Regions from separate parts of the Rhizobium sp. 57MFTsu3.2 genome, predicted to be linked through region 2. Evidence: predicted binding sites of a transcription regulator. Region 2 holds the regulator's gene; each other region holds the start of a gene.

What was found. The regulator PhoB, encoded in region 2, activates phosphate uptake and scavenging genes when phosphate is short. The targets are predictions, from matches to a motif close to TGTCATNNANCTGTCAT.
Region 1: a site for PhoB is predicted at 2,993-3,009, ahead of AF71_RS20435 (DUF1045 domain-containing protein). Genes of this name have one in related genera too.
Region 3: a site for PhoB is predicted at 5,776-5,792, ahead of phoA (alkaline phosphatase). Genes of this name have one in related genera too.
Region 4: a site for PhoB is predicted at 4,457-4,473, ahead of AF71_RS11775 (alkaline phosphatase D family protein). Genes of this name have one in related genera too.

Annotation. Positions count from the first base shown of each region.
Region 1 covers NZ_JDWI01000020.1:102,642-110,464, forward strand. Annotated here, with positions in the region: gene AF71_RS20415 (HepT-like ribonuclease domain-containing protein) at 1-330, opposite strand, end outside; gene AF71_RS20420 (nucleotidyltransferase family protein) at 327-620, opposite strand; gene uraD (2-oxo-4-hydroxy-4-carboxy-5-ureidoimidazoline decarboxylase) at 676-1,173, opposite strand; gene puuE (allantoinase PuuE) at 1,173-2,096, opposite strand; gene AF71_RS20435 (DUF1045 domain-containing protein) at 2,196-2,918, opposite strand; gene AF71_RS20440 (FAD-binding oxidoreductase) at 3,032-4,210, opposite strand; partial or broken gene mnmD (tRNA (5-methylaminomethyl-2-thiouridine)(34)-methyltransferase MnmD) at 4,209-4,925, shown strand; gene AF71_RS20450 (response regulator) at 4,915-7,761, opposite strand.
Region 2 covers NZ_JDWI01000001.1:9,681-17,503, reverse strand. Annotated here, with positions in the region: gene pstC (phosphate ABC transporter permease subunit PstC) at 27-1,508, shown strand; gene pstA (phosphate ABC transporter permease PstA) at 1,505-2,827, shown strand; gene pstB (phosphate ABC transporter ATP-binding protein PstB) at 2,842-3,657, shown strand; gene phoU (phosphate signaling complex protein PhoU) at 3,701-4,414, shown strand; gene phoB (phosphate regulon transcriptional regulator PhoB) at 4,451-5,134, shown strand; gene AF71_RS00065 (GcrA family cell cycle regulator) at 5,228-5,761, opposite strand; gene AF71_RS00060 (aspartate aminotransferase family protein) at 6,190-7,386, shown strand; gene argF (ornithine carbamoyltransferase) at 7,429-7,823, shown strand, end outside.
Region 3 covers NZ_JDWI01000003.1:213,474-221,296, forward strand. Annotated here, with positions in the region: gene AF71_RS05140 (FUSC family protein) at 1-1,148, shown strand, start outside; gene AF71_RS05145 (RNA methyltransferase) at 1,206-2,036, shown strand; gene murI (glutamate racemase) at 2,017-2,817, shown strand; gene AF71_RS05155 (MFS transporter) at 2,959-4,086, shown strand; gene AF71_RS05160 (ATP-binding protein) at 4,179-5,693, shown strand; gene phoA (alkaline phosphatase) at 5,858-7,315, shown strand; gene rpsD (30S ribosomal protein S4) at 7,560-7,823, shown strand, end outside.
Region 4 covers NZ_JDWI01000008.1:191,255-199,077, forward strand. Annotated here, with positions in the region: gene AF71_RS11760 (hypothetical protein) at 1-98, opposite strand, end outside; gene AF71_RS11765 (GNAT family N-acetyltransferase) at 169-675, opposite strand; gene typA (translational GTPase TypA) at 877-2,694, opposite strand; gene AF71_RS11775 (alkaline phosphatase D family protein) at 2,820-4,397, opposite strand; gene AF71_RS11780 (iron ABC transporter permease) at 4,526-6,205, opposite strand; gene AF71_RS11785 (ABC transporter substrate-binding protein) at 6,216-7,175, opposite strand; gene AF71_RS11790 (ABC transporter ATP-binding protein) at 7,168-7,823, opposite strand, start outside.

The sequences.
Region 1 (7,823 bases), on a different contig from region 2:
GTCAAGTCTGTAGAGCAGGTCGGGAACATCGTCTTTCGCGGTCGCCCAAATCTTGTCGAGATCGATGTCGAAATAGCCATGAGCAATACGATTGCGCATGCCTCGCATCGCGCCCCAAGGGAACTCGGGGTGCTCTACCATAAACTCGGGATGGATCTTTATGAGTTGTGCAGCGATCTCCGAAGCCATCAGGAGGCTCATTCCGACCGCCCGCTGAAGGATGATATCAGCCAGAAAGTGCTCCTTACTGACATCGGTGACCATTTGATGGGCATCGGTAGCGGCTTGCCGCATGCGCTCCAGCAGGTAGGAAATTCGCTCGAGGCTCATATGGGCTTCGCTTCCGAAAGGACACGGATACGCACGGGTTCGGGAAAGTCGCCGGGCGTCAGCAGATGGATGGACGTACCCAGCATCATCTGTTCCAGTGCGTCCTGCAAGCCGCCCAGCGTCAACAATGTGCTGCCCGGCAGCGCATCCACCAGAATATCCAGATCGCTGCCCGGCCGGTCCTCGCCGCGCGCCACGGAGCCGAAGACACGTGGGTTCGCCGCGTTGAAGCGCTTCGTCACTTCGCGGATCGCCTGCCTGTTCTTCTCCAGCACTTCGGATGGCCTCATGGCGCAACTATAAGTCACGGGCGCAAAAGAGAAAAGCACCAAGGAGCTGCCTGTCTCAACGCCCCGGCAGTATCATCTCAAGGCGCAGAAACGCGATACGCTCGACCTGTGCGGTGGCTGTTTCGAACTCTTCATCGCGCGTGTTGTCGATGCGCTTTTCGAAGGCAGCCAGAATGTCATCCTTGTTCAGGCCCTTAACCGCGATGATGAAGGGAAAGCCGAACTTTTCGACATAGGCCGTGTTGAGCTCGGTGAAGCGGCCATGTTCCGCGGCGCTCAGCCGATCGAGCCCGGCGCCTGCCTGCTCTTTCTTGCTGTCTTCGGTAAGCTCACCCGCTATCGCGAGACGTCCGGCAAGATCGGGATGGGCACTCAGCACGCCGAGCCGCTCCTCCGGACTCGCCGCCCGGAAGATGGCGACGAGCGCCGTGTGGACACGATCCACCGTCAGTTCGTCGCCGACGAAACCGTCGTCATAGGCACGCTCGGCAATGAACGGCGAATGTTCAAAGACACCGCCGTAGCGTGACACGAACTCGTCCCGCGAAAGCATCAGATTGTCTCCGGCTTGTGGTGGGCATGCCAATGCTGCGCGATCTCGATTCGCCTGGGTATCCACACCTTGTCGTGCTTCAGCACATATTCGATGAAGCGTTTCAACGCTGCGGCGCGACCGGGACGACCGACGAGACGGCAATGCAGGCCAACCGACATCATCTTCGGGCTGCCGGCCTTCCCCTCTTCATACAGCGTATCGAAGGCATCCTTGAGGTAAGTGAAGAACTGATCGCCGGAATTGAAGCCTTGCGGCGTTGCAAAGCGCATGTCGTTCGTCTCGAGCGTATAGGGTATGATCAGGAACGGGTTGTCATCGACACCCTTCACCCAAAACGGCAGATCGTCGGCATAAGAGTCAGAGGAATAAAGGAAACCGCCCTCTTCCATGACGAGGCGCAGCGTGTTGTCCGAAGGCTTGCCTTGGTACATTCCGTAGGGACGTTCGCCGGTCAGTTCCGTGTGGAGGCGCACGGCTTCCTGGATATGCTTGCGCTCGACGTCTTCCTGGAAGTCCTTGTACTCAAGCCAGCGGTACCCGTGGCTGGCGATCTCCCAACCGGCTTCCTTCATGGCCGCGACCGCCTCCGGGTTGCGCGCCATAGCAAGCGTCACCCCATAAACGGTGGCCTGAACCTTGAGCTCCGTGAACATGCGCCACAAGCGCCAGAACCCGGCGCGCGAGCCATATTCGTAAATCGATTCCATATTGAGGTTTCGCTGACCCGGCCAGGACGCGGCACCTACAATTTCCGACAGAAGGTTTTCGGAGGCAGGATCGCCATCGAGAATGCAGCTTTCGCCGCCTTCTTCGTAATTGATAACGAACTGAACGGCCACGCAGGCATCGCCCGGCCACTTCGGGTCGGGCGTGTTGCGACCGTAACCGATCAGATTGCGCGGATAAGTTTCGGATACCATGAAATCACCTTCCTGAAAGTCGGCGAAACGGTAGCATCCAGAGAAGGAATGTCGAGACGGAAAGTACGCAACAGAGTTTTGCCTTTGCGGCGCAAACTCTTAGGCCAGTGTAGGAACACGATCTCGACGTGCGCTGACCTTGCCCATCGGATGCAGCGAATGCACGCTAAACGGCCCGCCATTCCCCTCTTCGACCATCAGCGCGACATTGGCGACCTTGACGGGATCGGCGAGGACTGGCTCGAAGGCGTTCCGAAGCGCCTGCTCGACCCGTGGCATGTCGCAGTGGCTGACAGGACCGGTCAGCGGCATATGAAAGCGAAACTCGTCCATCACAAAAGGGCTGCCCCAGCGATACAGATTGGCGAACTGCGCCGCCGACAGGCCACCCGGGTCCGTCCGCTCGATTTCTGCCTCGCTCAACGGCGCCCGGAATCGGTCGAACTCTTGAACGACGGCACTGGAAAGATAGTGGACATGTTCGCAAGGCCGCGACGGAACGAGACTGTAGAATACACCGAGCCTCGCCACCTCAAGCTGATGGATGTGAAACGGCGTCAGCGTTCCACAGAAGCGCATCAGATCCCGCAGAAGTTGCGCCTCCGTTACGTCAGCGGCGAGGCGGAAGGGCGCCTTCAGAACACCTTGGAAGCCATAGCGGCGCGGTAGCGCCGTATGGAAGGCAATCTCGTGAATGCTCAGGCCGCGGATCGCTGTCGGCTCGACCATCTCGCCAGAGAACACGTTTCGACCCAACCAGTTTGCAGCCACGTGCGAAAGCGGGTCGCTCGCAGCGGGTGTAAAGCAAATGGCATAGCGCATCCAATTTCCTCCGTCGAACAAACGGCACAGCCCTCCGTCGGCGCCGCGGTTGCGCTAGCAGATAGGTGATTTGCATGACAGAATAACGAAAGGCAGGAGGTGCTAATTCACGTTTAGCGTGAAGCGACGCAGATGTGATTGGCGAGCAAGAAGCTTTCCGGCAGCGCGAAGGGCGGCTGGCGGCCGGCCGCGAGGTGGATCGCTGCCGCAGCCAGACGGTGCGCCAGGCCGAAGCTGACCTTGAAGCCGCCGGTCAATGCGATCAGGCCGGCATGGTCGGGATGGACGCCGATCATCGGATCACGATCGATCGCTTTCGGCCGCAGACCGGCCCACCGCTCAACAACGGGCGCGCCTCGCAACGCCGGCACCAATTGGGCAGATGCCTCAAGCAGCGCGTCGAGCTGCTCGTCCGTCGAGAATGGTTCGTCGAAGCGATTCTCGCTGGTGCTGCCGACGGCGACATGGCCGCCCTCATGCGCAACGATATACAGCCCGTCGCGAAAGATCGTCGGCAAGGACGGGGCTATGTCGACTTTCAGCAGGGCTGCCTGGCCTTTGACGGGCTGGCCCAGCGGCTTCACAAGGCCACCGGTATACCGCTGCAGCAATGGAAAGGATTGGTGGCCGGCAGCGACAATGCACTGTCTGAAAGCAATGTCACCTGCACTGGTAATCGCAACCTTGCGCTCAAGAGCGAGATCATCGACCGAAACGTTTTCGGTAACGCGGACGCTCCGTGCGTCGCGCAGTGATGCCGCTAGGAGCGCGATGAGCGACCGCGGCGCGACTCTGGCGGCAAGCGTGTCGTGCACGAAGCCGCTTTCACCTGCCGCTGCGTCCAGCCAGTTGTCCTGGGGAGGCTTGTCGAGCACGCGCCAGTGGTAGCGCTGCTCGCCGGCGATCCAGCGATGCTTGGCATCCCGGGAATGACCGAGCGCGATCTCGCGCAAATGCGGCTTCGGCAGCGGAATGAGGCGGCCCGAGCGCCGATAGCCGGCGGAAAGACCGGTCTGCCGTTCCAACGCTGCAATCTCCGCCTCCAGAGAAACGAGCGCATCGAACTGAAATTGCTTCTTGGCATTCCACTTGTCCGGCATGTGCGGCATCAGCGCCCCGAGCAGGCCGCCGCTCGCGCCGTGACCAAGCCGGCCGGCTTCGATGAGCCATGCATTGATGCCCAGGCGTTCCGCCTGAACCGCTGCCCATAGCCCCATGATACCGCCACCGATGATCAGCAGGGCAGTCGATGATTGACCGGAACGCGCGGTCGGACTATCGGCTTTTGGCATGACAGATACTGATCCCGAAAAGAGTGCTGGCCTCCACCAGCCGCTGGAGTGGCGCGACGGCGATATGCCCTATTCACCGGCCTTTGGCGACCATTTTTATTGCCAGACCGATGGCCGGCTGGAATGCGGACACGTTTTCCTCGCCGGCAACGGTCTGCCGCAGCGCTGGCAGGATAACGGCGACTTCCTGATCGGTGAGCTCGGCTTCGGCACAGGTTTGAATTTCGCCGAAACGTGGCGGCAATGGAAACTCTTTCGGCGCAACGGGCAGCAACTACACTTCATGTCGTTTGAACTTTATCTGATGCGGCGTGGGGAAATCGACCGTGCGCTTTCTCATTGGGCCGAGATCGACATCGAGCGGCAAGCCCTGGCGGCCGCCTGGCCGGAAACGCCGGAAGCAAGCGTCTTCCTGCGGCTCGATGACCAGACGTCGCTCAGCGTTATCCGCGGCCATGCTCTCGAAGGCGTCGCGGCCGCGCAAGCCGGCTTCGATGCCTAGTATCTCGACGGCTTCGCCCCATCGCGCAATGCCGACATGTGGTCTGAGGAATTGATGCGCCTCGTCTGCGAGAAGACGAAGCCAGGCGGAACCTTCGCGACCTATGCGGCGGCCGGCTTTGTCCGACGAAACCTGATCGCCGCCGGCTTTGCGGTGGAGCGTCGTGCCGGCTTTGCCGGAAAACGCGAGATGCTCTGCGGCATCAAATCCTAGACCCCGCGTGCTGCTCGCTCGCGCGCAGCCACAGCGCAAGCTTCTCTTCGAGCAGTTCCGGGCTGATCGGTTTTGACATGTAATCGTCCATTCCGGCGTCCAGGCAGAGATCGCGGTCGACCTCCAGCGTATGCGCCGTCACTCCGATGATCGGCACGCGATGACCTTGTACGCGTTCGCGATCGCGTATTGCGCGCGTCGCGTCGTGGCCGTTCATGACAGGCATCGAGACATCCATCATGATGATGCGTGGTGCGCAGCGATCCCATGCCTCGACCGCCTCCTCGCCGTTGCCGACGACGAGAAAACTGAGGCCGGTTTCCTGCAATATCTGCGTAAAGACGATCTGGTTGACTTCGTTATCTTCCGCAACCAGCACGTCGATGAACTCCGCCGGCGGCCATTCGGAAGGCTCAGCTTTGGCGAGCGGAGGCGGCGCTGCCTCCGGAACCGTCTTCCCCGCCGCAGCGATCTGTTTCGTGCGACTTGCCCGCACGACGTCAACGATGGTGTTTCGCAGCACGTTGGCCCGCGCCGGCTTCATCAAATAGGCTTGACCGTTAAGCGCGGCGAACTCTTTCTCCGTCCCGGAAATGTCCATTGAGGTCAGGAAGATGATCGGCAGCCGTTCAAAGCGGCTGTCGGCGCGCAGCTTCCGTGCGATGTCGGCGCCGTTCATGCCCGGCATCTGGTAATCCAGCACGACCGCATCGATCTCGATGCCCAACTCGTTCGCTGCGGCGATTATTGCCATGGCCGCCGGTCCGTCCTCGGCGGCGGCCCCATCGAAGCCCCAGAGGTCCAGCTGCTCGGCCAAAATCTGTCGGTTGACCGCGTTGTCGTCGACGATGAGAACGCGCGCACCCGTCACGTTGACCGGCAAGGGCTTTGGAGCAAGGCGCGCCGCTGCCACGGTGAGAGGCAGGTTTACCGTAAAGACCGAGCCCTCCCCCGGTTCGCTGTCCACCTCGAGGTAGCCGCCGAACAAGTCGACCAGCCCTGCCGTGATGGCAAGGCCAAGCCCGGTTCCCTCATGGCGACGCGTGGAGGATGAGTCGATCTGCGAGAACTTGTCGAAAATGGAGTCGAGCTTGTCGCCCGGGATGCCGATGCCGGTATCCTCGACCCGGATGCGCGCCATGATTTCGTCTTCCGCGCCCGGCGTAAAGCCGACGTCCACAAGGACGTGACCGCGCTCGGTGAACTTTATGGCATTGCCGACGAGATTGGCGATGATCTGGCGGAAGCGGCCGGCGTCACCGATCACGGCCGACGGCAAATCGGGTGCCGCGCGCACCAGCAGCTCTATGTTCTTCTCAGCCGCCGGCGAAGACAGGAGCGTTGTAACGTCCTCGATAGCCTCGACCAAATCGAACGTCGTGCGCCTGAGGGTCATCTGGCCGGCGTCGATCTTGGAGAAGTCGAGAATGTCGTTGATAATCGTCACCAAGGCGTTGCCCGACTTGGCGATGATATCGATGAACGTCTTCTGGCGCGTGTCGAGATTGGTCTTCGCCAGCAATTCGGCCATTCCGAGAACGCCGTTCATCGGCGTTCGGATCTCATGGCTCATATTCGCCAGGAACTCCGACTTGACGCGATCGGCGGCTTCCGCCCGGGATAGCAACCGCTCAAGCTCGGCCTCACGCTGCTTCGCTTCGGTGACATCGGTGAACAGCGCAACCCAGTGCTGCCGCTCGCTGATCGTCGCATCCAGGTTAACCCAGCGCTCTCCGGCGACATGGAACGGCGTCGAAATCGGCTTCTTGGCCGCGATCTTATCGCGCCAGCTCTGCAGGATTTCATCTTCCTGCCCGTTAAAGTCGCCACGTTCGGCGCAAAACCGGAACAGATCGATCCACCCCCGTCCAACTGCGAGATATTCAGGTGGTATGGCGAGGATCTCGCTGAGTGGCTCGCTGGCAAGCAGGATGTTGCCGTCCTGAACGATCAAGAGGCCCTGCGACATCGCCCGTGTCGCGTCCTCCATCAAGTCGCCGAGATGCGCGAGAGCCGCCCGCGTTTCGTGAATTTCCTTCTCCCGCTGGCGGACCGCAGTGACATCAGTATAGGAAAGCAGGACGCGACCGTTGGAAAGGCGGCCGCCCTCGAACAGGACCCGCTTGCCGTTAACCCAGCCCAGTTCTATTGGCGGCTGCTGTTCCGCAGCAAAATGCTTCTCGCGCCGGGCAAGGATCTGCTCCGGCGTGAGCCTGTCCCCATAGCGACCGAGTTGGTGATTGCGACGGATGACGTCGATGAAGGCCAAGCCGTCGAAGCGGTCGTCACGTGGTAGATCCCAGACATCGTAGAACTCGTCATTGGCGTAGAGGACGTTGCGCTCTTCGTCGAGGATCATGACACCGACTGGGAGAGCACGAAGAATGCCTTCAAGATCGTCCGTCAGCGCCCGGCTGCGAGCCAAGTCGGATGCCGAAAGGGTCGGCTTGGCCCCTGTCAGCTGATCGCCGCCGTCTTGATGTGGAGCTGTCCTTTCAAAAATACCGAGCACATAGACGCGGTCTTCGGACGGCGAGAAACTCTCGATCCGCACCCGCTCGCGCCCGAAGCCCCTGCTGTCCAAACAAACGGCACTTTCCTCACTCGCGAAGACGAGCGCGCGCCGCTCCTTGTCTTCGCGGGCCTCCTCTTCCGGCGTATCGATAAGTTCTCGGCTCCGGCAGCCGATGAAATCAGGGATCTCCCTTCCGAAGAAGGATGCATAGGCCTCGTTGACGGCCACATAGCGAAGCTCGCTGTTCTTGACATAGGCGGGGCGCTCCAGATCCGCGATCCGCCGGCAGGCCAGCTCGAGAAGGTCCCCGCTCGATGTCAAAGTTGGTCCTCAGTCAGGAAAAGCTTACTCATCGAGCAAGTATAACGGGCGCTCTTTAACAA
Region 2 (7,823 bases):
GGTCAAAGGGCCTGGGACCTAAACGAATGGGTACATCCATCATACTCTTGTGTCTCGTGGTGCTTGGCGCCGTTGCTTTCATCGCAGCGCGCAGCCGTGCTACGGCACTTGCCGGGGGCAAGTCCTCCGCGCTGCATTCGCGACCGGGCTACTACGGCGCCTATGCCGCCATCTGGGCGGTGCTGCCGGCACTTATCGTGCTGTGCGCCTGGCTGGCGATCAGCCCTTCGATCATTGAGTCTTCCGTCCGTGGCACTTTCCCGGATGACGTCAAGGCGCAGCCGGCCGCGCAGCAGAACCTGAATTACGGGATGGTCAGCGCGATTGCGCGCGGCTTGCCGCTCCTCACCCCAGAGGAGATCAGCGGTGCTGCCAGCGATCCGGCTGGCCTCCAGGCAAAGCTTGCTGCAAAGGGCGTTCCGCTGGCCGGCCAGCCGCAGCCATACATGATCGACGCAGCGCAAAAGCTGAACGAAGAATCGGCTTCCAGCCGCCTCGTCATGACGGCGGTCGTCCTCATCCTTGCCGTTGCCGGCGCATTCTATGCGCTTCGTGAAGTCGCTCCGCGATTCCGTGCACGCAACCGCGTCGAACGTGTCATGCTTTGGGGCCTGCTCCTGGCGTCCTCGATCGCCATCCTGACGACGATCGGTATCGTTCTGTCAATGCTGACGGAAGCCGCGCATTTCTTCGCGGTCGTTCCTGCTGCAGACTTCTTCTTCGGTACGGTCTGGGATCCGCGCTTTGCCGGTGCCGGCGGCTCGTCCTTCGGGCAATTCGGCCTGATACCGCTGCTGCTAGGCACGCTCTACATCGGCTTCGTTGCGATGCTGGTGGCGGTGCCTGTCGGCCTGTTCGCGGCGATCTACATGGCGGAATACGCGGCCCCCGCGGTGCGATCGATCGCAAAGCCGCTGCTCGAAGTGCTCGCTGGTATTCCGACGATTGTTTACGGCTTTTTCGCCCTCGTCACGGTCGGCCCCTTCCTCCGCGACCTGTCTTCGCAGGTAAACGGCCTCCTTACCGGCAATTATGCGAACTTTATTCAGGCGCAGAGCGTTCTGACAGCGGGTATCGTCATGGGCATCATGCTGATCCCATACGTTTCGTCGCTCTCCGACGATATCATCACCGCTGTGCCGCGTGCGCTCCGCGATGGTTCGCTCGGTCTCGGTGCGACGCGTTCGGAGACAATCAAGAAGGTGGTGCTTCCCGCGGCGCTGCCCGGCATCGTCGGCGCGCTTCTGATGACTGCATCGCGCGCCATCGGCGAAACCATGATCGTGGTGCTGGCGGCGGGTGTCGCAGCGCGCATCCAGATCAACCCGTTCGAGCCAATGACGACAGTCACTGTCAAGATAGTCAATCAGCTCACTGGTGATCTGGAGTTCACCTCGCCGCAGACGCTGGTTGCCTTCGCGCTTGGTATCACGCTGTTCTTCATCACGCTTTGCCTCAACATCTACGCGCTCTATATCGTGCGCAAATACCGGGAGCAGTACGAATGACGGATATTGTTTCTCCGGGTCAGGGCGTTGTCGTTTCGAAGGCGCCTGAACGTCGCGACATCGGCCTCAAGCGCCGCTATGCCGCCGAGCGCCGGTTCCGCATCTATGGCATCGCTGCGATCTCTTTTGGCTTGATCTTCCTGGCGGTTTTGCTGACGAGCGTCGTCAGCAAGGGCTACACGGCCTTCCTGCAGACGGCGATCACGCTGCCGATCGAGTTCAGCGAGAAAACCATCGACCCGAACAACAAGCGCGCAACGGATCCGTCCGTGCTGATCGCGGCCAACTATTCGGTTCTCATCCGCGACGCGATGGTCAAGACGCTGAACCTCAATGCATCGAGCCGTCCCGAGGTGCGTGACGCGACCGCTATGATCTCCAAGGGCGCGCCGATCCAGCTGCGCGACATGGTCGTTGCCGATCCGTCGCTCATCGGCAGGACAGTCAACATCACCCTGCTTGCAGACGCCAACGTTGACTCCGCCAACAAGGGTCAGATTGACCTCAAGGTCGACGAGAAGAACCGCAAGGTGAACGACAGGCAGGTTGGCTGGATGAACCAGCTGGCGGAAACCGGTGCGCTGCACAAGAAATTCAACACCGGGCTCTTCGTCAACGGCAACTCCAGCCGTCCCGAGGCCGCCGGTCTTGGTGTCGCCCTGGTTGGCTCGCTTTATCTGATGTTGATCGTGCTCGTCCTTTCCCTGCCGATCGGCGTTGCCGCTTCGATTTACCTCGAGGAATTTGCACCGAAGAACAAGCTGACGGACCTGATCGAGGTCAACATCAACAACCTCGCGGCGGTTCCCTCCATCGTCTACGGTCTGCTCGGTCTTGCTGTTTTCATCAACTTCGCCGGCCTGCCGCGTTCAGCGTCGCTGGTTGGTGGCCTGGTACTGACCCTGATGACCTTGCCCACGATCATCATCGCGACCCGCGCAGCGCTTCGCGCCGTCCCGCCATCGATCCGCTCGGCCGCGCTCGGCCTCGGCGCCTCCAAGATGCAGATGGTCTTCCACCACGTCCTGCCGCTTGCGATGCCCGGTATCCTGACCGGCACGATTATCGGTCTGGCGCACGCGCTCGGGGAGACGGCGCCGCTGCTTTTGATCGGCATGGTCGCTTTCGTCGCGAATGCTCCGGCGACGCCCATGGAGCCTTCGACGGCCCTGCCGGTGCAGGTCTACATGTGGGCCAATGAAGCCGAACGCGCCTTCGTCGAGCGGACCTCCGGCGCCATTATCGTCCTGCTCCTATTCCTGATCCTCATGAACCTCGGAGCCATCCTCTTGCGTCGTCGCTTTGAGCGCCGCTGGTAAACGGAGTAAACATTATGAACATGTTGACGGAAGCAGCAGTTGAGAAAGCGGTTGATCAGAAGATGAACACCATTCCCTACAAGATGATCGGCCAGGACGTCTCCGTTTACTACGGCGAGAAGCGCGCGCTGTTCGACGTGAAGCTGAACATCCGTGAAAACACGGTGACCGCCCTGATTGGCCCATCCGGTTGCGGCAAGTCCACCTTCCTGCGCAGCCTGAACCGCATGAACGACACGATCGACGGTTGCCGCGTCACTGGCAAGATCACGCTCGATGGCGAAGATATCTACGATCCGGATATCGACGTTGTGGAGCTTCGCGCGCGTGTAGGCATGGTGTTCCAGAAGCCCAACCCGTTCCCGAAGACGATCTACGAAAACGTCGCCTACGGTCCGCGTATCCATGGGCTCGCCAAGTCGAAGGCCGACATGGACCAGATCGTCGAACACAGCCTGCAGCGCGCCGGCCTCTGGAATGAGGTGAAGGATCGCGTTCACGAAGCCGGCACCGGTCTTTCCGGTGGTCAGCAGCAGCGCCTCTGCATCGCCCGCGCCGTCGCCGTCAGCCCCGAAGTCATCCTGATGGACGAGCCATGCTCGGCACTCGATCCGATTGCAACGGCCAAGGTCGAGGAGCTCATCCACGAGCTCCGCGAGAACTACACGATTGTCATCGTGACGCACTCGATGCAGCAGGCCGCCCGTGTTTCGCAGCGCACAGCCATGTTCCACCTTGGCAACCTCGTCGAGGAGAATGACACCGACAAGATGTTCACCAACCCGGACGATCCGCGCACCCAGGACTACATCATGGGCCGCTTCGGTTGATCGGCCGTCTCGGTAGCACTTACGATATTCAAGGATGAGCCCTATGGCATCGACACATATCTTTTCTGCCTACGACGATGATTTGAAGTTCCTGTCCCGCCGTATCTCGGAAATGGGCGGCTTGGCCGAGCAGATGGTCTCGGATGCCGTACGCGCGCTCGTAAACGGCGATACGGCTCTTGCCCAGAAGGTCATCTCGGACGATGTGATCCTCGACCACGCGGAGCGCGAGATCGGCGACAAGGCGATCGTCACGATCGCCCGCCGCCAGCCGATGGCGGCCGATCTTCGCGAGATCATGGGCTCCATCCGCATCGCGGCAGACCTGGAGCGCGTCGGCGACCTGGGCAAGAACACTGCCAAGCGCGTCATTGCCGTACAGAGCGCCGGCGTGCCGCGCAAGCTCGCCCGCGGCCTCGAGCACCTGTCCGAGCTCGCCCTCGTCCAACTCAAGGAAGTCCTCGACGTCTACACGAGCCGTGCTGCCGACAAAGCAAAATCGGTCCGTGAGCGCGACGAGGAAATCGACGCGATGTACACCTCGCTGTTCCGTGAAATGCTCACCTACATGATGGAAGATCCGCGCAACATCACCAGCTGCACGCATCTTCTGTTCTGCGCCAAGAACATCGAGCGCATCGGCGACCACGCCACCAACATTGCCGAAACGATCTACTACATGGCCACCGGTGCCCAGCCGGAAGGCGAACGTCCGAAGGACGATACCGCCAACACCGTCGGCGCAGTCACTGAATAGTCATTCCGCGACCGCGCCCCCAGGAGACCGAAACGAATGATCCCTAAAGTAGCTGTCGTTGAAGACGAAGAAGCGCTGAGCGTGCTTCTCCGCTATAACCTTGAGGCCGAAGGCTTTGAGGTCGATACCATCCTGCGCGGCGACGAGGCCGAGATCCGGCTTCAGGAACGCACGCCGGACCTTCTCATCCTCGATTGGATGTTGCCGGGCGTGTCTGGCATCGAGCTCTGCCGCCGCCTGCGCATGCGGCCGGAAACCGAGCGCCTGCCGATCATCATGCTGACCGCCCGTGGCGAGGAAAGCGAACGGGTTCGCGGCCTCTCGACCGGTGCTGACGATTACGTCGTCAAGCCGTTCTCGACGCCGGAGCTTGTCGCTCGCGTCAAGGCGATGCTGCGTCGTGCCAAGCCCGAGGTGCTCTCGACGCTGCTGAAGTGCGGCGATATCGAGCTGGATCGCGAGACGCACCGCGTTCACCGCAAGAGCCGCGAAGTCCGCCTCGGCCCGACCGAATTCCGCCTTCTCGAGTTCTTGATGGCATCGCCCGGCCGCGTCTTCTCGCGTTCGCAGTTGCTCGACGGCGTCTGGGGTCACGACATCTATGTCGACGAGCGTACTGTTGACGTCCATGTCGGCCGCCTGCGCAAGGCTTTGAACTTTTCCAACATGCAGGACGTCATCCGCACCGTGCGCGGTGCCGGCTATTCGATGGAAGCCTGATCCTTTCAGGCGAGAGCCTGAGAGGTCTTTCCCTTACAACGAAAAACGGGCCCGCGAGGGCCCGTTTTCTTTATTCCTTATCCGGCTTCCGGGTCAGGCGACCCGGTTAGCGGCCTTGCGGCGCTCGTTGACCGGCTGGTAGGCCATGCGCTGATGATACGTGCAATACGGGGAAGAGTCCGGGGACTCGCAACCGCAGAAGTGGAAGTCGTCATTGAGCGGATCGCCGACCGGCCACTTGCAGGTGCGCTCGGTGAGCTCGGTGAGGCCAAGGCGGCGAGAAATCGGAACGATTACATTTGCGGCCGGACGGAAGCGGACTTCCTCCACCGTATCGATTTCGATCTCTTCCTTGAGCATCGTCGCGCCCTGTTGGCGGGTAACGGTGCGTGTGGTGATCCGCGAGGCGTAGTTCGTGGCGCGGGGCGCCGAAGTCGTGCGCTTGGGGGTTCTGACGGTGGTCGTCGAACCGCCGGCCTTGGCACGGCCGGGCAGACTCAAACGATGGACTTTACCAATGACGGCGTTACGACTTACACCGCCAAGTTGTGCTGCGATCTGGCTGGCGCTCAGGCCTTCGGACCACAGCTTCTTCAGTTTTTCAACGCGCTCGTCTGTCCAGTTCATGCCCCTGTCTCCGCCTTATTAGCGTTGGTGTAGGCAGAATCCTTCACCGTTGCCACGGACGTATCCGAGGCAAGAAACGCTTACTCAAATTTTGGTGACTAGTTCCGCCGCATGCAGCCTAGTAATTGAGTTTTAACCTAGTGTGAGGCCGACTCCGTGACAAGAGTCGGTTGAATCTCGGGGAATCGATTTTCAAGTTTTCCCCAACTTGCTGGGCGTGAGAGTCATTTATGCAACATAGTTGTTGATAGGTCGAGCGCCTCGGGATGGCTGCTTGACGCATGCAGCGAAACCTCAGTTTTGTTGACATTGCAGTGCGAAAAGTAAATAGTGCTGCTCGCCGCCGAAAGGCGGCATTTTTAATTTTCCGGACCTGCTTTCCTTAGCCGGAGTCCGGCTGCTGATGATTGCTGATAGGAGATCGCGCCATGGCTGAAGCCGCGCTTTACGACACCTACTCTCGTGCCCCGCTGCGGTTCGAGCGAGGAGAAGGCGTGTGGCTGATCAGCGAAACGGGCGAGCGATATCTTGATTTCGGCGCGGGCGTTGCCGTCACCTCCGTTGGCCACAGCCATCCGCATGTGGTTGGCGCGCTGAAGGAGCAGGCCGACAAGGTCTGGCATCTGTCCAACATCTATGAGATCCCGGGTCAGGAAACACTGGCAAAGCGGCTGACCGATGCGACCTTCGCCGATAAGGTGTTCTTCACGAACTCCGGCGCGGAAGCCTTGGAATGCGCGATCAAGACCGCGCGCCGCTATCAGTTTTCCAAGGGCCATCCCGAGCGGTTCCATATTATCACCTTTGAAGGCGCCTTCCATGGCCGTACGCTGGCGACGATTGCCGCCGGTGGCCAGGAGAAATACCTCGAAGGCTTCGGTCCCAAGGCGCCCGGCTTCGATCAGGTGCCGTTCGGTGATCTCGATGCAGTCCGCAGCGCCATCACAAATGAAACGGCCGCGATCCTCATCGAACCTATTCAGGGGGAAGGCGGCGTCCGCCCGGCGACGAACGAGTTCCTGAAGGCACTTCGCGCGATCTGCGACGAGCATGGTCTGCTGCTGATTTTCGATGAAGTGCAGACCGGCATGGGCCGCACGGGCAAGCTCTTTGCGCATGAGTGGTCAGGCGCTACCCCCGATATCATGGCGGTTGCCAAGGGCATCGGCGGCGGCTTCCCGCTCGGAGCCTGCCTTGCCACGGCAGAGGCCGCTTCCGGCATGAAGGCCGGCACGCATGGCTCCACTTATGGCGGCAATCCGCTCGCCATGGCAGTTGGCAGTGCCGTGCTCGACGTGATCCTCGCGGAGGGCTTCCTGCAGCAGGTGCGTGACGTCTCGCTGGTATTCCGCCAAGGGCTGGCCTCGCTCAAGGATCGCTATCCTGATATCATCGAGGATATCAAGGGCGAGGGGCTGCTGCTCGGCGTCAAGGCCGCCGTGCCGTCCTCCGAACTGCTGCAGGCGATCCGTGACGCCCATCTGCTCGGCGTACCCGCTGGCGACAATGTCATTCGTCTTCTGCCGCCTCTGGTCGTCACTGCTGACGAAGCCCGCGAGGGCCTTGCCCGCCTCGAACGCGCCGCCGAAAGCGTGCGCGCTGCGAAGGTCAAGAAGACGGCTTAATGAATAGTGCCTGTCGGAAGGCGGGCGTGATAGGTAACGATAATGGCTTCCCCCAAACACTTCCTCGATCTCTCCGCCGTCGCGGCATCCGACCTACGGCTCATCATGGATGACGCAATCTCGCGCAAACAGGCCTTCAAGGCCGGGCAGGGCGACAAGCCGCTATCAGGCAAGATGCTGGCGATGATCTTCGAAAAGCCCTCGACGCGCACCCGCGTGTCCTTCGACGTCGGCATGCGCCAGCTCGGGGGCGAGACGCTGTTCCTGTCGGGCACAGAAATGCAGCTTGGCCGCGCCGAGACGATCGGTGACACGGCCAAGGTGCTGTCGCGCTATGTCGACGCGATCATGATCCGCACGACTGATCATGCCCGCATGCTGGAGCTCGCCGAGCATGCAACCGTTCCTGTCATCAACGCATTGACGGATGATACGCA
Region 3 (7,823 bases), on a different contig from region 2:
TCGCTCTCGTTCATGCCGTCATCGAGGGCGATCCCGTTCTGGTGGAGGCGAAGAAATCGGATGATCTGCAGGCCAAGACGGCTCGGTCCTTGATCCGGCTGGGAGAGGCGCGAGTGCTCCTCTCGGAAACGATCGAGAAGGGCTATTCGACAGGATTTGCCGAAGTCTGGGCTGTAACCGAAGCGACTGCTGCTCCCGCGAAGATCGACTTCTCGCTGGCCAATCCCCTGATCCGCGCGGCCCTGCAGATTACGCTGGCATCGGCAATCGCAATGACCCTCGGGCTGATGCTGTCACGCGAACGTTGGTTCTGGGCGGTGCTTGCGTCCTTCCTGGTGTTCACCAACACGAATTCGCGTGGTGATACGGCGATGAAGGCCCTGCAACGCTCGCTTGGGACGCTGTTCGGGATTGCGATGGGCTTGTTTCTCGCAACAGCCCTGACGGGGCATATGGCGGTTGCCCTAGTAATCACCACGATTGCCATCTTTCTGGCCTTCTATTTTCTTCAGACATCCTACGCGATAATGACGTTCTTCGTATCGATTGCGCTTTGCCTAGTCTATGGCATGACGGGATCGCTGACAGTCGACCTGCTGTTGCTGCGCGTCGAAGAAACAATGCTTGGGGCTGCGGCGGGCACGTTCATTGCCTTCGTCGTTTTTCCTGCGCGAACGCGCAGCGCGCTCAATACGGCGCTGGCGACGTGGTTTTCGGCATTGGAAGAGCTGCTTTCTGCCGCAGCGGCGGGCGAAGCAACGAACGCGCTGATCGCTCTTTCGCAGAAGCTCGATGCGGCTTACCGGGACATAGCTGCAGCTGCCCGCCCACTCGGTTCGACCTGGTCGGTTGTCACCAGGCCGGGACACATACGGCAGACGCTCGCGATCTTTCTTGCGGCGACCTATTGGGCGCGAATCCTGGCGAAGGATTTCGACAGGAGCGCGTGTGACAACGATGGCATGAAACTGATCGATGCTGAACGTGAGCGTGCGACGCTTCTCGCAAAGCGCCAGTCTGACTGCTTCTTCGTCGACCAAAAGGCCAGCAGTGCACCGGAACGGCATTTGCCGCTGTCGCATGCGGGTGCGCGCCTTGGGGTCGAGATGATCGGCTCGACGCTCGATCGCCTCTACCCGAATGGTTGACCCTTGCCGTTTCGGCCCGGCTTGGCTATTCCGCCCGTAGCAAAAGGATCCAGCGTCATGGCAGGCACGAACAGCGAGCGGCAACTTCTCACGGAAGGTCCGGTAATCATTCTCGTCGAACCCCAAATGGGGGAGAACATTGGGATGGTCGCGCGGGCCATGGCGAATTTCGGCCTCTCGGTACTGAGGCTCGTCAATCCGCGTGACGGTTGGCCGAACGAGAAGGCACAGGCCGCCGCCTCGAAGGCCGACCACGTCATCGAGGGCACCAAGGTCTACGACACACTCGAGCAAGCTATCGCCGACCTGAACTTCGTTTACGCAACGACAGCGCGTGAGCGCGATGGCTTCAAGCCCGTACGGTCGCCCGTCGTGGCGGCGCAAACGCTGCGCGCCAAATTCCAGGCAGGCGAGGGCAGCGGCATCCTGTTCGGCCGCGAGCGCTGGGGACTCACGAACGAGGAGGTTGCGCTGGCCGACGAGATCGTCACCTTCCCGGTCAATCCTGCCTTTGCGTCGCTCAACATCGCCCAGGCGGTATTGCTGATGTCCTACGAGTGGATGAAGTCGGGCATGGAGGATGTCGGATCCGTTCCCTTCCAGGCGATGTCGCAGACGCAATCCACGAAGGAACAATTGTTCGGTCTCTACGACCAGTTGGAAGAAGCGCTGGATGCACGCAATTATTTCCATCCGCCCGCGAAAAAGCCGAAAATGGTAGACAACCTCAGGGCAGTCCTTTCCCGTCGCGCGTTCACGGAGCAGGAAATCAGCGTGTTGCGCGGCGTAATCTCCTCCCTCGACCGCTTCTCGCGGAAATATCCGCGCGGGAGGCGGCCGCCCGTCGACGTCAAGGAACAGTCGGAAGATGACAGCAGCGCTGAATGAGCTGAAACCGGTTCTGGTCTTCGATTCCGGTATCGGAGGGCTGACCGTATTGCGGGAAGCGCGCGTGCTGATGCCGGAGCGCGGCTTCATCTACATTGCTGACGATGCCGGCTTTCCCTATGGCGGCTGGGAAGAGCAAGCACTGAAGGAACGGATCATTGGTCTTTTCGCCAAGCTGCTTGACGAGCATGATCCCGAAGTCTGCATCATCGCCTGCAACACGGCCTTTACGCTTGTTGGCACCGATCTGCGTGCGGCGTTTCCGCAGATGACCTTCGTCGGCACGGTACCGGCGATCAAGCCGGCCGCCGAGCGGACACGCTCGGGGCTTGTCTCCGTGTTGGCAACGCCGGGTACGGTCAAGCGGGCCTATACGCGCGACCTGATCCAGTCCTTCGCGCAGCAGTGCCATGTGCGTCTGGTCGGGTCCGAAAATCTGGCCCGAATGGCCGAGGCCTATATCCGCGGTGATGTGGTGTCGGATGAGGCTGTTCTTTCCGAGATAGATCAATGCTTCGTGGAGAAAGACGGATCGAAGACCGATATCGTCGTGCTCGCCTGCACGCACTATCCCTTCATGGCGAACGTCTTCCGTCGACTTGCGCCCTGGCCGGTAGATTGGCTCGATCCCGCTGAGGCAATTGCCCGGCGTGCCCGCAGCCTCGTGCCGCATGTCGCCGATGCCGTGCATCCCGATAATTTCGACTTTGCGGTCTTCACCTCAGGCAATCCCGATTTTGCGACGAGGCGGCTGATGCAGGGTTTTGGTCTCAAGGCTTGATGGGCTGCTTGCAGGGCTGACCGGCTGGTCAGGCGGCTCCCGCGCAATCGCGTCGAACGTTGATGCGATAGGGGCTTTCGCAAGATCTGATGACTGCGCAAACTGAGGGTTGTGATTCGCATCGATCCCGCCAGGCTCCGCATGTCCTTCCAAAAACTTGTTATGGCTATCTTCTTCCTGCAACCGATTGCATTTGGCAGCTGGTTGCCGCGCATTCCCGAAATCCAGGCTCGTCTGGGGCTCGGTCCTGCTGATCTTGCGCTGGCGCTGCTCGGCATGCCGGTCGGCATCCTCACGACGCTGCCTATCGCCGGACGAGTGGTGTCGCGCATCGGCGGCAAAACCACAGTCATCGCAGGATTTGTAGTTTTCTCGGTGATTGTCTGCCTTCCTGCCTTCTCCCGCACGCCGGTTGAATTGTTCATCGCGCTTGCCCTCCTTGGCGTTGCCATGTCGACGTTGGAGCTTGGGCTTAATGTCGAAGCCGATCGTGCTGAGAAGGATACCGGCTCTGTTATCATGAACCGCTGCCATGGCTTCTGGAGCCTAGGCATCATGGCCGGCAGCCTGCTTGGTTCGGGAATGGTGGCGATTGCCGCGCCGGCCGAAGGGGCGATCATGGCGGCTGCCTTCGTCGTTTTGCCGTTTGCCATTGTAGCAAGCCTCCGCCTGCCCCCCGATCGCGAAGCTGGCGCGGCGCCGCCGCATATGCCGATCAAGCTGCCAAGCAGCGCGCTGCTCGGCATCTGCGCCTTCGTCTTCGGGATTACGATGACCGAAGGAGCGATTGCCGACTGGTCTGCCGTCTATCTCAAGGACGTTTTCCAGACCGACGGCATGATGACCGGTATTGGATATACGATTTTCGCCATGATGGTGGCGGCGGGCCGTTTCAGCGGCGACCATCTGAAACAGCGGCTCGGGGCGATTTCACTGGCCCGGGGCTGCGGCGCGGCTTCGCTGGTGGGCATGCTCATGGTCGTCTTTGCCTGGCATAGCCTGGTGACGCTGGCGGGCTTTGCACTGGTTGGGATCGGTGTGTCGGTCGGCTTTCCGCTGGCTGTTACCGCGGCGGCAAGCCTCAGGGATCGACCGGCGGCCGCCAATGTCGCGATCCTATCCTTCATGGCACTGACCGGCTTTCTGATTGGACCGCCTCTGATCGGTTTTATCGCGGAGGTATCAGGGCTACGGGTCGGATTGGCGGTCTTGCTGGTACCTCTCGCGGTCAGCCTGGCCTTTACGCGAATGTTGAAGGCAAGTTTCTGACGTTTTTCTTCTGTGGGTTTGCGCGGGCGTGTTGCCAAAGACACGGCCAAACCTGCTAGGACGCCGTGTTTGATTGAAAGAGGAATGTAACATTGCAGGTTGGTATCGATATGGGATCGGCGTCGGGAGGCAATCCGGCCACGCTCGATATCGAAGAGCTTCTGGCTACCCGTCTTCTGGTGCAGGGCAATTCCGGCTCCGGCAAGTCGCATCTGCTCCGCCGTCTGCTGGAGCAATCAGCGCAGTGGGTGCAGCAGGTCATCATTGATCCCGAAGGTGATTTCGTCACACTGTCGGACAAGTTCGGCCACGTCGTCGTCGACGGCGAGCGCACCGAGGCCGAATTGGCCGGTATTGCCAATCGTATCCGCCAGCATCGCGTCTCCTGCGTTCTGAGCCTCGAGGGTCTCGATATCGAGCAGCAGATGCGCGCCGCAGCCGCTTTCCTCAACGGCATGTTCGATGCCGACCGCGAATACTGGTATCCGGTTCTCGTCGTGGTCGACGAGGCGCAGATGTTTGCGCCTTCGGTCGGCGGCGACGTCTCGGAAGATGCCCGCAAGATGTCGCTTGGCGCCATGACGAACCTGATGTGCCGCGGCCGCAAGCGCGGTCTTGCCGGCGTGATCGCGACGCAGCGCCTAGCAAAGCTTGCCAAGAACGTGGCCGCGGAAGCCTCGAACTTTCTGATGGGGCGCACCTTCCTCGACATCGACATGGCGCGTGCTGCCGATCTGCTCGGGATGGATCGCAGGCAGGCGGAAATGTTCCGCGACCTGAAGCGTGGCAATTTCGTTGCGCTTGGGCCGGCCTTGTCCCGCCGCCCGCTGCCGATCCAGATCGGTAATGTCGAGACCTCGGCGCGTTCGTCGAGCCCCAAGCTCATGCCGCTGCCGGACGCACCGCAGGACGTCGAAGACCTGATCTTCACCCCGGATCCGGAAGAATTTCAGCGGCCGATCGTTCGGCGCGCCGCGCCCGCACCACGGCCGACCACCGATATTCTCGCGGAGTTGTCGCGATCGGCTCCTGCTGCCTCGGCTCCGGTTTCGGAGACGCGTGCGCCTCAGCCCGAGCTGTCGGTCGAGGAACGGGAGGAGCGGCTGACGGCGGTGCTCAACGAAATACTGGACGATCCGAGCTCCGGATTCCGAACGGATTCCGTGCTTTACCAGGAGTTCCTGGTGCGACTTCGCATGCGCCGGGTTCCAGGCGCTCCGATGTCTTTGTCGGAGTTCCGACGCCGCGTGGCGATTTCGCGTTCCGGCGTAGGTGCGGCGACCGCAGAAACCGAGGCCTGGGGAATGGCGTTGTCGCTCTCTTCTGGCGTCACCGACGATCTTCAGGGTGTTTTCCTGATGTTGGCAAAAGCGGCAATTTGTGGCGAACCATGCCCCTCGGATGCGCGGATTGCGCGCGCTTACGGCACCCACTCGGCCCGGCGTGCGAGACGTCTACTTGGCTATTTCGAGGAGCAGGGGACTGTGGTCGTGCACACGGACTTCGCCGGCAAGCGCATCGTCGCTTTCCCCGACATGAGTTGCCAGACGGCTCCCGGCGATGCCAATGCGCCTGATGTGGATGAGGTGCGCTCCGCAGCGGAATGACGGCCGAATTGACGGCAAATAGCGCGCGGACAATGTGCCCGGTTTATAGTCGATCCCTAATGTCACACGAAGCAGTTGCTTTTGTCACAAGAGCTTCATTCGGGTGGTGGATAAGGCGCGCGACCCGTGCGGTCGATGCGGATTATCAAAAGGAGATCTCGGTCATGAGAAACAACGTTCGTCACCAGCTGCTGCGCCTTGTCGTCGGCGGCCTGCTTGCAACCGTTGCCGTTCAGCCTGGCTATGCAGATGATGCGGCGAACAAGCTTCTGGAACGTGCGGCAAGCGCCGATCTCAGCGCTCCCGGTGGCGCACGCCGCCTTTCCGGCGACATCACCGAGGCTTATCGCGCCGCGCTCATCGATACCCGCCCGAAGAACGTCATCCTCCTGATCGGCGACGGCATGGGCGACTCCGAGATCACCATCGCACGCAACTATGCGGTCGGCGCGGGCCAGTATTTCAAGGGCATCGATGCGCTTCCGGTCACCGGGCAATACACGCATTATTCGCTCGAAAAGAAGACGGGCAAGCCGACCTATGTGACCGACTCTGCTGCCTCGGGCACCGCTTGGGCGACGGGCGTGAAGTCCTATAACGGCGCGATCGGCGTCGACATTCATGAGAAGAGCCACGAAACGCTGATCGAAAAGGCAAAGGCTGCCGGTCTTGGCACAGGCAATGTCTCGACAGCCGAACTGCAGGATGCAACGCCAGCCGTGCAGATCGCGCACGTGACCCAGCGTAAGTGCTACAGCCCGGCATCCACCACAGAGAAGTGCCCGACGAACGCGCTTGAAAACGGCGGCAAAGGTTCGATCAGCGAGCAGTTGCTGGATACGCGCCCCGACGTGACACTCGGCGGGGGCGCAAAGAGCTTCGGCGAGACCGCCAAGGCCGGCGAATGGAAGGACAAGACGCTTCGCCAGCAGGCGGAGGAACGAGGCTACAAGATCGTCTCGAACCTTGACGAGCTCCAGGCCGTTAAGCAGGCGAACGACAGTGCGCCGGTACTCGGCCTGTTTGCCGAGGGCAATATGCCGGTTCGCTGGGAAGGCCCGAAGGCCAGCCATTACGGCAATGTCGAGAAGGAGCCGGTCGTCTGCAAGCCCAACGAGAAGCGCACGTCGGCAACCCCGACGTTGGCACAGATGACGGCCAAGGCGATCGAACTGCTCAGGACGAACGAGAAGGGCTTCTTCCTGCAGATCGAGGGAGCGTCGATCGACAAGCAGGATCATGCCGCCAACCCGTGCGGCCAGATCGGCGAAACGGTTGATCTCGATGAAGCCGTTCAGGAAGCGTTGAAGTTTGCGCAAGAAGCCGGCGACACGCTCGTCATCATCACCGCCGATCATGCGCACGCGAGCCAGATCATCGATGCCGACGCCAAGGCTCCGGGCTTGACGGAAGCGTTGATGACGAAGGACGGCGCCGTGATGGCCGTGAGCTACGGCAACTCCGACGATGCGGATGACCAGGGCCATACCGGCTCGCAGCTTCGCATTGCTGCTTACGGGCCGCGCGCTGCCAATGTCACTGGCCTGACGGACCAGACGGATCTGTTCTATACGATCAGCGACGCGCTCGGCCTGAAGACCGAGACGGCCAGCGCGAAGTAGGCCGCGTCGGCGAATGCCACGGGCGAAAACGTGGAATTGTGATTGACATTCCAGCGACTTCGCCCTAAAGACCGCCCCAGCACCGGGCAGAGATGTCCGGTGTTTCATTTGACATGTCCCGTGGATTTGTCCTGTTCGCGTAATGGGATGATCCTGTCGGATCCTCGAAAGAAGATCAAAGGAGGGCGTGTTTCCTTCACGCGGTTTGGCAACAGACCGTTCTAACTTTCTGAAAGGAAATACGATGAGCAAGCGCGAATCGTCCAAGTACAAGATTGACCGCCGTATGGGCGAAAACATCTGGGGCCGTCCTAAGTCCCCGGTGAACCGCCGCGAATACGGCCCGGGCCAGCACGGTCAGCGCCGCAAGGGCAAGCTCTCTGACTTCGGTGTGCAGCTGCGCGCCAAGCAGAAGCTGAAGGGTTACTACGGTGACCTGCGCGAGAAGCAGTTCCGCGCGATCTTCGCTGAAGCCGACCGCCGCAAGGGCGATACCTCGGAAAACCTG
Region 4 (7,823 bases), on a different contig from region 2:
TCCATGTCGGCGAACAAGGCGTCGGACATGGTGTCGATCGACCCGATCGCTCGGGCATCGGCGCCCTTCATGAGCCGCTCGTAGTCGTTTATGTTCAAGATTTGCAAGTTTTCGTGACGACAGCAACTGTCAATTTCGCTGGAAAAAGCGATAGGGCAAGGAAGAGCCTCAACCCCAAATGAAGCCAATTTTCTTTAGCCGCTTCTGGTCGAACGTTTCCATGCCCTCGCAATAGTCGACGCCGCCATGGCTGCGATAGAACTGCGCGCCGGTCTCATTCTCCTCGAGGCACCAGACGACCAATCCGTTGCAGCCAAGCGACTTCAGGAGCCGCCGTGCTTCGCCGAACAGCATGTGGCCGAGGCCAATGCCCTGGTACTCCGGCCGAAGATAGAGTTCGTAGATCTCGCCCTCTTGGGGCAGGGCGCGGGCGCGATTGAGGCCGAGCGTTGCGTAGCCTGCGACAGTGCCGGCCACGTCGAGAACGAGAAGCGTTGCCGGCCCGCGGGTGGCCTTGCGCCACCAGTTCTCGCCGCGACGCTCGATCATCTGCCGCAACGCACGATGCGGAATGATCCCCGCATAGGTGTGCTGCCACGCAAGCCGATGCACTTCCGATATGGCTCGGGAATCGTGCGGTTCGGCCCGCCGAACATCGATCGACAACGTCTTCATAACGCGTACTCTGGTCCCATTGTCGGCAATTAACCATATGCGCCCGGCGCATTCAGGTTGTTTGCCCACAGGCTAAACATGTGGACGACAGCTGAAATTTAACGCTTTTTTAACTATTGCGACAAGCGAGATTCGGCAGACTGCACAAATAAAAAACCCCGGCGCAATGGCCGGGGTTGAAGGCTGAAAGACTTCAGTCGCTTAGGCGGACTTCGCCTTGGCGAAGCGCTTGCGGTCGTTGGCGTCGAGATACATCTTGCGCAGGCGGATCGACTTCGGCGTCACTTCCATCAGCTCGTCGTCCTGGATCCAGGAGAGAGCGCGGTCGAGCGTCATGCGGATCGGCGGCGTCAGCTTGACGGCTTCGTCCTTGCCGGCGGCGCGGATGTTGGTCAGCTGCTTGCCCTTGAGGACGTTGACCTCGAGGTCGTTATCGCGCGAGTGGATACCGATGATCATGCCCATGTAGACCTTTTCGCCGGGCTCGATCATCATCGGGCCGCGATCTTCCAGGTTGAACATGGCGTATGCAACGGCTTCGCCCGGAGCGTTGGCCAGGAGAACGCCGTTCGTGCGGCCGCCGATTTCACCCTTGTAAGGCTGGTAGTCCTTGAACAGGCGGTTCATCACGGCAGTGCCGCGCGTATCCGTCAGGAGTTCCGACTGGTAGCCGATCAGGCCGCGGGTCGGCGCGTTGAAGACCAGGCGAACGCGGTTGCCGCCCGAAGGACGCAGCTCGGTCATTTCAGCCTTGCGCTCGGACATCTTCTGCACGACGACGCCGGAATGCTCTTCATCGACGTCGATGACGACTTCCTCGATCGGCTCCATCAGCTGGTCGTTCTCGTCGCGGTGCATGACGACGCGCGGACGCGACACGGCGAGCTCGAAGCCTTCGCGGCGCATGGTTTCGATCAGAACGGCGAGCTGCAATTCGCCGCGGCCGGAGACGTAGAACGAATCCTTGCCTTCGGCTTCTTCGATCTTCAGCGCGACGTTGCCTTCTGCTTCCTTGAACAGGCGGTCGCGGATGACGCGCGAGGTGACCTTGTCACCTTCGGTGCCGGCGAGCGGGCTGTCGTTGACGATGAAGGACATGGTGACGGTCGGCGGATCGATCGGCTGCGCGGTCAGCGCCTCGGTGATCGCGGGATCACAGAAGGTGTCGGCAACCGTGCCCTTGGAGAGGCCGGCGATCGCGACGATGTCGCCTGCATGCGCTTCATCGATCGAGGTGCGCTCGATGCCGCGGAAGGCGAGGATCTTGGAGATACGACCGGATTCGATCAGCTTGCCATCCTGGCCGAGAACCTTGACAGCCTGGTTCGGCTTGATCGAGCCGGAATTGATGCGGCCGGTGATGATGCGGCCGAGGAAGGGGTTGGCTTCGAGGATCGTGCCGATCATCGTGAACGGGCCTTCGGCAACCGTCGGCTCCGGAACGTGGTTGAGCACGAGGTCGAGCAGCGGTGCCAGACCCTGGTCCTTCGGGCCTTCAGGATTGACGTTCATCCAGCCATCGCGACCCGAACCGTAGAGGATCGGGAAGTCGAGCTGTTCGTCGGTCGCGTCGAGGCTGGCGAAGAGGTCGAATACTTCGTTGATGACTTCTTCATGGCGGCCATCGGGACGGTCGATCTTGTTGATCGCAACGATCGGACGGAGGCCGACCTTCAGCGCCTTGGAGACGACGAACTTGGTCTGCGGCATCGGGCCTTCGGAGGAGTCGACCAGAACGATCGCGCCGTCCACCATCGAGAGAATACGCTCGACTTCACCACCAAAGTCGGCGTGGCCGGGGGTGTCGACGATGTTGATGCGAACGCCCTTCCACTCGACCGATGTCGCCTTGGCAAGGATCGTGATGCCGCGTTCCTTTTCCAGGTCGTTCGAGTCCATGACGCGTTCTGCAACGCGCTGGTTCTCGCGGAACGAGCCGGACTGTTTCAGGAGTTCGTCAACCAGTGTCGTCTTGCCATGGTCAACGTGCGCGATAATCGCGATGTTGCGAAGTGCCATATGTCTATATCTCTGAAGCTGGGGCGCCGCGCTGGGAGAAGGCGCCAATTTCATTTGGGCGGCTCATACAGTGTTTTTCGCGTTTGCGAAAGGGGGGAGGCCGGATTGCCTGCCATGCATGGACGTCAACTCGATATCTGCGGATCGAGCGTCGTCCGCCACAGCTCGGTATCGTTCCGATCCATCAGCCTCACGGTCAGTTGCTCGGTCTGCCCGTCGATGTCGACAAGCCCGAAGAACTGCATGCCTGCCGACGGCGGCAGGTTCTGCTCCGCACCGCCGGGTGCGGCTTTCATGAACTTCACCTCCGGTCCGAAAGTCATGTCGAGTTCCTGCGGCCCATAGGTTCCGGAATGCAGCGGACCCGCAACGAACTCCCAGAATGGCAGGAACTCGCGGAACTTGGCCTTACCGGGATCGTAATAGTGTACAGCCGTGTAGTGCACGTCGGCTGTCAGCCAGATCATGTTCGCTATGCCGGCATCGCGGATGAAGCGCAGCAGATCGGCGAACTCCAGCTCGCGGCCAAGCGGGGCGCCATTGTCGCCGTTGGAGATCGACTCGCTGCCCGTCCGGTGGCCGTAATCGTCCCAGATCACCAGCCCGATCGGCAGATCGCAGGCGATCACCTTCCAGGTCGCGGTCGAGCGCACCAGTTCCCGCTTCAGCCACGCCAGCTGGCGCTCGCCCAAAAGCCGCGACTCCGGCGTCGACTCGGCATCGAGCCCATGACTGTTCGGGCCGCGATAGGAGCGCAGGTCGATGAAGAAGACATCGAGCAGCGGACCGTAAGACACCTTGCGGTAGATCCGACCGGGCTCATCGGCCACGTAACGGATCGGCGTCATCTCGTGGAAGGCACGGCTTGCGCGGGCAGCAAGCGTGGCGATCGATTTTTCCTTGTAGCGATCATCATCACGGAGGTCGGTCGAGGGCGACCAGTTGTTCAGCACCTCGTGATCGTCCCATTGGTAGAAGACAGGGCAGACCGCATTGAACGCCTTCACGTGCTCGTCGAGCAGATTATAGGTCCACTGGCCGCGAAACTGGTCGAGCGTCTGCGCGATGTCGCGCTTTGCCTCGGTGACGACGCGGTTTTTCCAAACGCCGCCATCTCGCAGCCTGACCTCGTCCGTGATCGGATTGTCGGCGTAAATAGTGTCGCCCGAATGGATCATGAAATCCGGGCGATGGTAGGCGATCGTCGAATAGGTGCGCATCCCCTCCTCGTCGATGCCCCAGCCCTGGCCGGCCGTATCCCCAGACCACGCGAAGCGGATGCTGCGCTTGCCCGCCGGCGCCGTGCGAAACTGTCCATGGATGGGTTCCGACAGGTCGTTGAGGTCCTGCAGGTTGGCCGCACGAAAGCGATAGAAGATCTCTTGATCATCAGGGAGATTCTGGAGCAGCAGCTTTCCCGCAAGATTGGTGCCCGGTGTCACGTCTATGGGCGCGACGCGCACCGCGTTGGCGAACCGGTCGCTCGTCGAATACTCGACATGCAGTCGTGCCGGCCGGTTCACCTGCGCCCAGACCATACCCGAATTCGCATCGACATCGCCGGATTGCACGCCTGCTGTAAAGACCGGGCGACTTGACGAGCCGCGCGCATAGTAGGGCATCGCCAGCCCCGCCAGTGCAAATCCGCCAACGGCGCCCATGGATGAGAGGAAGCGTCGGCGGGTTGTTTCAGTCAATGTCATGCCAAGGTCTATCCGGCTAACGGGAGGGCCGAACCTATGGCGGCTGTCATGTCATGCGTTTGAAGGCGGCATGACGGTTTTTCGAAACTTCAGCGACAGTTTTGCTACGAGGCGTCGCCGGTGAGGCGCTATTCCGCCACCAAACCACTGCGGCGAAGCAGCGTCAGCAGCAGAAGCGGCAAGAGCGTCGTGATGAGGATAGCGATGAAGGCCATCGCCATGCCGAGCCCGATCGATCCCTGTTCGAACTGGCGCCAGATGAAGGTGGCGATCGTCTGCATGCCGACAGGCGCCACGACAACCGAGGCCACCAGTTCGCGCGAGGCGAGCGCAAAGACCAATAGCATCGCCGAAGCAAGGCTCGGGAAGACGAGCGGCAGGAGGATGCGGCGAAAGGCGGTTACCCCGCTTGCGCCGAAGACCCGGGCCGCCGCTTCCAGGCTATCCCCGATCTGCTGGAAGGCCGCGGTCGTATAGCGCACCGGCTGCGGCAGCAGTATGCAGCAATAGGCGAGCAGCAGGATGAATGCCGTGTTGTAGGGGGTCGCCGGCAGCCATGGCATGTTCCAGGCAAGGATCAGCCCGACGGCAACGACGATGCCCGGCAGCGCATTCGGCAGGATCGTCATCGTGTCGATCGCCACGCGTCCGCGGATCTTCGTCTTGACGACCGTATAGGCGGCCAGCACGCCGATGAGCCCGGTAATCAAGGCCGTGCCGATGCCAAGCGAGAAGCTGTTGGCGAGCGCCCCCAGAGCGCCGGCAATGTTGTTGAAGACCGACAGGAAGTTTTCGGCGCTGATGTTGTCGAGCGCCAGACCACCGGAAATCGTCCGCGACAGCGCCGTGAGCAGGATCGATAGCAGTGGCACGCCCGTTGCCAGGAAGGCAACCACGGCAAAGGCGATCATCACGGGAACCTTCATCGCCCCAAGCGGTCGCTTGTCCTTGGCAGCAGGTTTGCCGCCCACCGTTTGATAGGAGCGTCGGGCGAGGATCCATCGCTGCAGCAGGAATGTCAGCAGAGACATGACGACGAGCAGGATCGACAGGATCGCCGCTCCAGGCAGATCGATCGGCCAATCCGAGATCCGCAGGTCGATACCGGTGACCAGCACCTGGAAGCCGGCACGACGACCAAGGGCAGCGGGCGTACCGTATTCCTCGATCGCCGCGGCAAAGACCAGCATCAGGCTGGCAACGAGCCCGGGCGCCGACAGCGGCAGCGTGATCCGAAAGAAGGCGCGCGCCGGCGACGCGCCAAAGACGCGGCCGACATCCGCATAACGCGCACCAACAGCCTCAACCGTGCGCGACACGGCGAAATAGACCACCGGAAAGGTATTGAAGGCCATGACCATGGTCATGCCGAAGAGCGAGAAGAGGAAGGGCGCGAGGTTAAATCCCGCGATCTGCTGAAGATAGCCGCGCGGCTGCAGCGCCATGATCCAGCCAAGCGTCGCGATGTAGGGCGGGATCATGAATGGGACGAGCAGGAGCACATCCCACAGCGGTGCAAGCGGAATGCGGTAGAGTGCCCGAAACACGCCGAGCGGCACCGCCACCAGCGCCGAGGCCAGCACCACGCAACTGCCGAGCAGAATGGTGTTCCCGGCCATGTCGATCAGCGCGCTATCGAAAAGCGTCGCAGCAAGCGAGGAGAAAGGGCCCGCGAACGAGCCCTGTCCGATGTTGGGGAAGATGCCCTGAAGCACAACGGCGATGAATGGAACGGCGACGACAACGGTCAAGCCCGCGATCGCCAGCCAGGCGGCCGGCGCAGCACCGCTACTATCGTTCGTCCTCATCGCCCTGCCCTTATTTGCCGCCGAACGTGTCGGTGACCTGCTTCAGCGTTTCCTTCCGCTTGCCGTAAACGGCAGCGGTGTCGTACTTCAGCAGCTTCAGATCGCTGATCAGCGGACGGTTTGCCGGAATGTCGGTACGAGCCGGCATCAGCATCTGGTCGGCAACGAGCGTCTGGCCTTCGTCGGATAGCATGTAGTCGATGAACTTCTTCGCCTCGTCCTGGTTTTTCGACCAGTTGAGGATCATCGCCGGACGCGGCGCGATGACGGTGCCGGATTCCGGGAAGATCACATCGATGGCCTCGCCCTTTTCCTTGGCGTTGAGCGTGATGTAATCGACGGCGCCGAAGACAGCGGCCTTGGCACCCTGCAGAACCGGGTTCAGAGCCTCGGCATTGGCGCCGGCGATGATCGCGCCATTATCCTTCAGATCCTTGAAGAGCTTGAAGTCGTCCTGGCCGGCCAGTGCCGCCGTCAGCTCGAAGGACGAGCCGGATTGCGCCGGATCCGGAATATTGACGAGGTCCTTGTATTCGGGCTTCGTCAGGTCGGCCCACTCGGCGGGCTTCGGCGTGCCGCTCTTGGTGTTCCAGGCGATGCCGAGCGCCGAGATGCCCTGGGCAACGGCCGTGTCGGTCTTCAGGAAATCAGGAACCCTGGCGGCGTTCGGGCTGCTGTAGGACACGAGCCAGCCGCGCTTGGCGAAGTCGGTTGCCGTATCCCAGGAAGCCGAAATGAGAACGTCGACCACAGGGTTCGAGGCTTCTGCTTCGATACGGGCCATGACCTTGCCGGTCGTTGCCTGGAAGACATTGACCCTGACCCCAGTCTGTTTGGTGAAGCCGGCCGACAGCTTGTCGATCAGCCCCTGCGGACCGGCGGTATAGACCGTGATGTCGGCGTGGGCGACGCCCGCCATCAACGTTACGGCGAGAACGCCGAAAGTGATGCTCTTCAACGACTTAAGCATGCTCCAAATTCTCCTCTTTGGACAAATGAATTTCTTTGCCGAACCAGCGGATCTGGCCGGGATCGATCGACAGACCGATGCCCTCGCCGGGCCGCAGCTTGGCGCGGCTCAAAACCTGCAATTCGATCTTTTCGGCGCCGACCAGCGAGACGGTCGCCAGATGACCATCCCCGCGGAACTGCGAACGCAGCACCGTTGCGGCAAGTGTGCCTGGCAGGATCTCGCCCGCGCTGATCGATCCGGTGGGGATGAGGACGCGAACGGCGCAATCGACACCATCGACGCCGCGCAGCAATGCAAGGCCGCTACCTTTGAAGAACCAGTGTTCGTCGCGGTATTCGAGTTCGGCGACACCGCCGAGGCGCAGGAAGTCGGCCACCTCGGGCGTTGCGGGCTTCTCGATCAGCTCGTCGGGCGATGCCAGCTGCTCGATCAGCCCGCCACGCATGACGGCAACATCATCCGCCAGCGTCAGCGCCTCGCTATGATCGTGCGTGACGTAGATTGCCGTCAGGCCGAGCGTCGCGATCAGCTCGGCAAGTTCGCCGACCATGTTTTCACGCAGTTCGCGATCGAGATTGGACAGGGGTTCGTCGAAGAGAATGAGCTGCGGTTCGGCAACGATCGCTCGCGCGATCGCGACACGCT